2 regions of the Kitasatospora sp. MBT66 genome follow, and region 2 is predicted to be linked to the other one. Evidence: riboswitches for the same ligand, from Rfam matches in the RefSeq annotation. Region 2 holds a riboswitch; the other holds the start of a gene.
The links. A riboswitch is a leader RNA that binds a small molecule or an ion and turns the genes downstream of it on or off. The one in region 2 is predicted to bind S-adenosylmethionine.
Positions count from the first base shown of each region.

Region 1 (3,159 bases), on a different contig from region 2:
GCGCAGATCTACCACTACTTCGGGAACAAGGCCGGGCTGTTCGAGGCGGTCTGGAACGAGCTGGTCGAGCAGATCGTGGTGAGCGTGCCGCTCGACGTGCACGACCTGCCCGGGTTCGCGGCCGGTCTGGGCGACCTCTACGCCGCGGACCCGGACATGCCCCGGATCATCACCTGGCAGCGGCTGGAGCACGGCGACGCCTTCAACGAGCTCGCCGTCGCCGAGGTGCGCAGGCGCAGCGCCGACATCGCCCGGGGGCAGGCCGACGGCCGGGTCTCGACCCGGTTCGAGCCCGAGGTGCTGTTCGCCCTGCTGGTCCATGTCGCGATGCTGTGGGCGGCCGCGAACCCGGAGGTGCTGACGGTCGTGGACGTCGCCGACCGGGAGCGCAGCCGCGAGCTGATCCGCCGGATCGCCACCGTCCTGGCGGAGTGAGCCGGCGGGTGCAGTTCAGCACTGCCAGAGGAACGCCGCCTCGGTGCAGGGGGAGCAGGTGAAGGCGTAGGCCCGGCCGCTGCCGAAGTTCATGGCGGTGAGGGGATCGGGTCCCTCCTGGAGCTGGACGGCGAGCCGCATCGGCTCCGCGCAGGTCGCACAACTCGGCGTCTGGTCGTACTGGAGCCAGGCCGGTGTGCCGTTGAGCCGGCCGAGGACGTGGTTCCGGGGGCGGCCGGTCCGGGCCGCCCAGGCGGCGCGGGCACTGTCGAAGTCCGGGGCGTCCGGGAGGTGCTGGGGTTCGGCGGCGCGGGTGGCGCCGAGGAGCAGGACCTCGTCCTCGTCCTCCTCTTCGTCCTCGTCCTCCTCTTCGTCCTCGAACTCGTCCTCGTCCGGGTCGTCCGGGTCGTCCGGGTCGTCCTCCTCCTCGGCCTCGCCCTCGTCGAGGTCGGCCGGCACCGGAAGGGGAATCGGCACCAGCCCCTGGGCCGGGAGAATCAGCGCGAGGTTGGCACCCGAGCGGGCCTCCCAGTCCTGGCAGACACCCGGACGGTTCTGGCAGGCGAACAGCACCAGCAGCCGGTCCTGCTGCCCCGGACCTCCGGTGACGGCCGCGCCGGACCCGTCCAGCACGATCTGCGCGAGGAACTGCATCGGGCCGCCGCAATCGGCACAGGACGGCCAGGCGGTGCCGGGCGGGGCGAGCGGCACGCCGCCGATGCGCGTGACCGTCGCGTCGGCCGCGACCGGGCCGCCCTCGGTGATCAAGGTCGTCATACGGCCCGACTGTAGGACACCGCGCCGACAGCGCCGGGCTCCCGCCGGCACTGCCCGGCCGCAGCCGGGGGGCGGGCTTGGCAGGCGGGAGGGGGAGTCTTGTATCGTTCTCCGCGAATCATCCAGAGGGGTGGAGGGACCGGCCCTACGAAGCCCCGGCAGCTCCCCGTTCGACCCGGCGTCCGAAGTACGCGCCGTGCCGATCGGGATCAGTGCCAACTCCGGCCTGTCGCCAATGTGGCGCGGGAAAGATGAGGAGACACGGTGCTTTCTGTGCTGTCCTTCCCCCGGGCGCTTCCCATCCCGGACCTTTCGCGTACCCGTCTCGTGCCCGGCGCAGGCAATCGGCCAACTTCTGCGGCCCGCCCTCGCTGACCACCCCCCGGCTCCCTGCGGGGGGCCTCCGTGAGCGCGCCCCCTGGCGGCTCGCGGGATCTGAGACGGAGACATCCATGGAGAACACGAGTGGCGTCGGCGTGCTCGACAAGGTCACCTCGATCCTCGGCACCCTGGAGGCCGGTCCGGCCACCCTGGCCGGACTCGTGGCCGTGACCGGCCTGGCCCGACCCACCGCGCACCGGCTCGCCGTCGCGCTCGAGCAGCACCGGCTGGTCGCCCGGGACGTGGAGGGCCGGTTCATCCTCGGCCCCCGGCTCGGCGAGCTCTCGGCGGCCGCCGGGGAGGACCGGCTGCTGGCCGCCGCCGGCCCGGTCCTGGCCCGGCTGCGCGACGTCAGCGGGGAGAGCGCCCAGCTCTACCGCCGGCAGGGCGGCGTCCGCATCTGCGTGGCCGCCGCCGAGCGCCTCTCCGGCCTGCGCGACACCGTCCCGGTGGGGGTCACCCTCCCGATGAAGGTCGGCGCCGCCGCCCAGGTCCTGCTGGCCTGGGAGGAACCGGAGCGGCTCCACCGGGGCCTCCAGGGGGCGCGCTTCACGGCGACGGCGCTGAGCGGCGTCCGGCGCCGGGGCTGGGCCCAGTCGATCGGGGAACGCGAGCTCGGGGTCGCGTCCGTCTCCGCGCCGGTCCGTGGCCCGGCCAACCGGGTGGTGGCCGCCGTCACGGTCTCCGGTCCGATCGAACGGCTCACCCGCCACCCCGGCGCCCTGCTCTCGCAGACGGTCGTCGAGGCGGCCGACCGCCTCACCGAGGCCCTCCGCGTCACCTGACGGGCCCCCGGTCGCGGGGGTGTCCGCCCCTGCGGCCCCGGTTCGTCAGCCCAGGCTGTCGAGGTCGATGCTGTCCGCCATGACGCGGTATCCGAGCGGCCCGGGGTGGAGGTGGTCGCCGGCGTGGTAGCCGTCCGGGATCGCTCCGGTGTCCTCGGGGTCGACGGCCCGGTCGAAGTCGGCCACCGCGTCGTACGCGCCGGAGGTACGGATCCACTCGTTCAGGTCGCGGCGCAGCCGGTCGGTCTGCGCGGTCCAGAAGGGGGCGCCGCCGAAGGGCATCAGCGTGGCGCCCACGGCCTTGACGCCTCGGGCGTGGGCGGCCCGGATGAGGGTGCGGTGGGCGTCGATCAGCCGCTGGAGCGTCACCGGCGGGTCGTCGCGGTCCACGCCGCAGATCTGGTCGCCGCTGCGGAGGATGTCGTTCATGCCGTGGGAGACGATGACGGTGCCGACGTTCGGCCGGTCGAGCACATCGCGCCGGAACCGGCGCAGGGCGCTGTCCCCGGCGCAGGCGGAATCGGCGAGCAGCTTGTTGGAGCCGATGCCGGCGTTGAGCACCGGCCGCGGCCGGCCGGTGGCGAGGAGCCGCTCGGCGAGCAGGTCGGGGTAGCGGTCGTCGCCGTCGACGGTGGCGCCGAACCCGTCGGTGGTGGACTCGCCGAATGCCACCACCGCCCTGCCCACGGGCCGCCCGCCGGTGACCTCGACCCCGCCGAGGTAGTACCAGGAGCCGTACCCGGGGCGGACGGCGTCGGTGAACGCCGCCGCGCCGGTGTCA
Region 1 covers NZ_JAIY01000014.1:125,290-128,448, forward strand. Annotated here, with positions in the region: gene BI06_RS35050 (TetR family transcriptional regulator) at 1-435, shown strand, start outside; gene BI06_RS35055 (DUF1963 domain-containing protein) at 451-1,212, opposite strand; SAM riboswitch class I at 1,328-1,470, shown strand; gene BI06_RS35060 (IclR family transcriptional regulator) at 1,665-2,378, shown strand; gene BI06_RS35065 (SGNH/GDSL hydrolase family protein) at 2,424-3,159, opposite strand, start outside.
Region 1: another riboswitch for S-adenosylmethionine. It lies ahead of BI06_RS35060 (IclR family transcriptional regulator); the one in region 2 lies ahead of thrC (threonine synthase).

Region 2 (3,159 bases):
GGTCGGGGTGTTCCAGAGCAGGTGGTGGACGAACCAGAGGGTCGAGTTGGCGATGCCGTTGTAGGCGCGGGCGAAGGTCTCCGGGTCGATGCCGAGCATCCGGACGGCCTGGCCGCCGACGTCGTGGCCGGCCCGGTCGAGCCGGCCGTCCGGGGCCTCGCGGGCGGCCCTGCGGTCGGCGTCGGAGAGGGCGGCGCAGACCCAGACGGCGTCCGGGTCGTCGATCGCGGACAGCCCGGAGACCAGTCCGCCACCGCCTCTGCGGAGGGTCAGTGTGCCGTCGTCAGCGGTGCCGAAGGAGACCGGCCCCCGGTTGGACGCCACCAGTACCGCGGCGGCGCCGGTCGGATTCGAACGCTCGGTCGTGAGATCACCCATGGTTGGTTCGTTGCCGGGGGTCCGGGGCGGCAAACCCCCGGGACCGGTCATCGGCGTCGGGTGGCGTACTCGGGCACGGTGTGCATCGGCGGCCGCTCGGTCGCGGTGACCGGGTGGGTGTGGGCGGTGAAGGCGCGGGTCAGCGGGTCGCGGGTGAACTGGGTGAGCAGTGGGCGGACCAGGTCGGCGGAGGCCTTCAGTCGGTGGGTGCGGTCCAGTCTCTCCAGCGCGGTGCGGTAGATGGTGGCCGCCATCCGGCCGAGTGCCTGGGCGTCCTGGTGCCGGTGGTGGCGGATGCCGACGTCCACCTGTGCGAGCGCGTCCAGTCCGGCCGTCTCCAGGGCGTCGACGAGCAGGCCGAGCTCGACGCCGTAGCCGGTGGGGAAGGGCAGCCGTTCGAGCAGGGAGCGGCGGGCCGCGTACTCGCCGCCGAGCGGCTGGACGAAACCGGCGAGTTCCGGCCAGTGCAGATTGAGCAGCGGACGGGCGACCAGTTCGGTGACCCGGCCGCCGCCGGCCGGCACCACCGCGCCGTCGGTCTCCAGCGGCCGGTCGTACATGGCCTTGACCAGCTGGATGTCCGGCTCGGTGAGCAGCGGGCCGAGGATGCCGGAGACCAGGGCGGGGTCGAACTCGCGCAGGTCGGCGTCCACGAAGCAGACGATCTCGCCGCGGGTGACCAGCAGCGAACGCCACAGCACCTCGCCCTTGCCGGGGGCGGCGGGCAGCCGGGGCAGGACGGCGTCCCGGTGGACGACGGTGGCCCCGGCCTCGGCGGCGACCTCGGCGGTGCCGTCGACGGAGCCGGAGTCGACCACCACCAGCTCGTCCACCAGCGGTAGTCGCTCCATCAGCTCCCGCCGGATGACCCGGACGATCTCGCCGACGGTGGCCTCCTCGTCCAGGGCGGGCAGGACGACGCTGACGGTGCCCGCCGGGCCGAGGGCGCGCTTGGCGGCCGGGAGGGTGTGAACCGGTCGGTCGGCCGCGGTCCACGAGCGCCGGCGCAGCCAGGACGCGGTCTCGGGGAGGAGCGCGGGGGTCGGTTCGGCGGGCACTGTGCTCTCCTCGACGGGATCGGTTGGGACGGGTCATCTCGCGTGGCGGACGGTCGGGTTCGGGACCGATGCCTTCGGATACAGTCTTCGTACAGCGATCGGACCTTCGCACGCCGGGGTCGCCGCTGAGCACAACCCACAACTTCACAGAGCTCATCCAGAGGGACTGAGGGAACGGCCCGTTGACGTCCCGGCAACCTTCTCGCACGGCTGGCTTCACGCCCCGGCGGGACAGGTGCCAATTCCGGCCCGGGCGCGACCGCGTCACGGGGAAGATGAGGAGAGAGGCCTCCGCCCATCATGGCTATCGACACCGCCGCACCCGTCACCGCCACCGTTGACCTCGGCCCCGCCACCGCGCTGTCCTGTCGCGAGTGCGGCACCCGGTTCCCGCTCGGTCCCAGCTTCGCCTGTCTCGAGTGCTTCGGTCCGCTGGAGATCGCCTACGACTTCGGCAGCGAGGGCGCCGAGGAGCTGCGCAAGCGGATCGAGGCCGGTCCGGCGTCGATCTGGCGCTACGCGCCGCTGCTGCCCGTCCCGGCCGACGTGGCGACCAAGCCGAACCTCAACCCGGGGTGGACCCCGCTGGTGAAGGCGGACAACCTGGGCCGCGAGCTCGGCTTCACCGGGCAGCTGCACATCAAGGACGACTCCGGGAACCCGACCCACTCCTTCAAGGACCGCGTGGTGGCCTGCGCCATCGAGGCGGCCCGGGTGTTCGGCTACACCACGCTGTCCTGCTCCTCGACCGGCAACCTGGCCGGCGCGGTCGGCGCGGCGGCGGCCCGGGCCGGCTTCCGGTCCTGCGTGTTCATCCCGCACGACCTGGAGCAGGGCAAGGTCGTGATGGCCGGCGTGTACGGCGGCGAGCTGGTCGGCATCGAGGGCAACTACGACGATGTGAACCGCTTCTGCTCGGAGCTGATCGGCGACCCGGCCGGCGAGGGCTGGGGCTTCGTCAACGTCAATCTGCGGCCGTACTACGGCGAGGGCTCCAAGACGCTCGCCTACGAGATCTGCGAGCAGCTCGGCTGGCGGCTGCCGGAGCAGATCGTGATCCCGGTCGCCTCGGGCTCCCAGCTCACCAAGATCGACAAGGGTCTGCAGGAGCTGATCAAGCTGGGCCTGGTCGAGGACCGGCCGTACCGGATCTTCGGTGCCCAGGCGGAGGGCTGCTCGCCGGTCTCGGCGGCCTACAAGGCCGGCCACGACGTGATCCGGCCGGTCAAGCCGGACACCATCGCCAAGTCGCTGGCGATCGGCAACCCGGCCGACGGCCCGTACGTGCTGGACATCGCCCGGCGCACCGGCGGCGCGGTGGAGGACGTCACGGACGTGGAGGTCGTGGCGGCGATCCGGCTGCTGGCCCGGACCGAGGGCATCTTCGCCGAGACCGCGGGCGGCGTGACCGTCGGCGTGCTCAAGAAGCTGGTCGAGACCGGACAACTGGACCCGTCGAAGGAGACCGTCGCCATCAACACCGGTGACGGGCTGAAGACCCTCGACGCCGTCTCCGAGGCCGGCATGACCGCCGTCATCCGGCCGACCCTGGACGCCTTCCGGGGCGCCGGCCTGGCCTCCGCCTGACCCTGCCGCCCCCCTGATCGATCCGCCCAGCGCCCGAAACGAGGAGACCCCCATGAGCGCCAACGTCCGCATCCCGACCATCCTGCGCACCTACACCGGCGGCGTCAGCGAGGTGCCCGCCGAGGGCGCCACGCTG
Region 2 covers NZ_JAIY01000008.1:503,705-506,863, reverse strand. Annotated here, with positions in the region: gene BI06_RS23730 (trehalose-6-phosphate synthase) at 1-378, opposite strand, end outside; gene BI06_RS23725 (glucosyl-3-phosphoglycerate synthase) at 426-1,436, opposite strand; SAM riboswitch class I at 1,587-1,718, shown strand; gene thrC (threonine synthase) at 1,737-3,023, shown strand; gene BI06_RS23715 (ubiquitin-like small modifier protein 1) at 3,076-3,159, shown strand, end outside.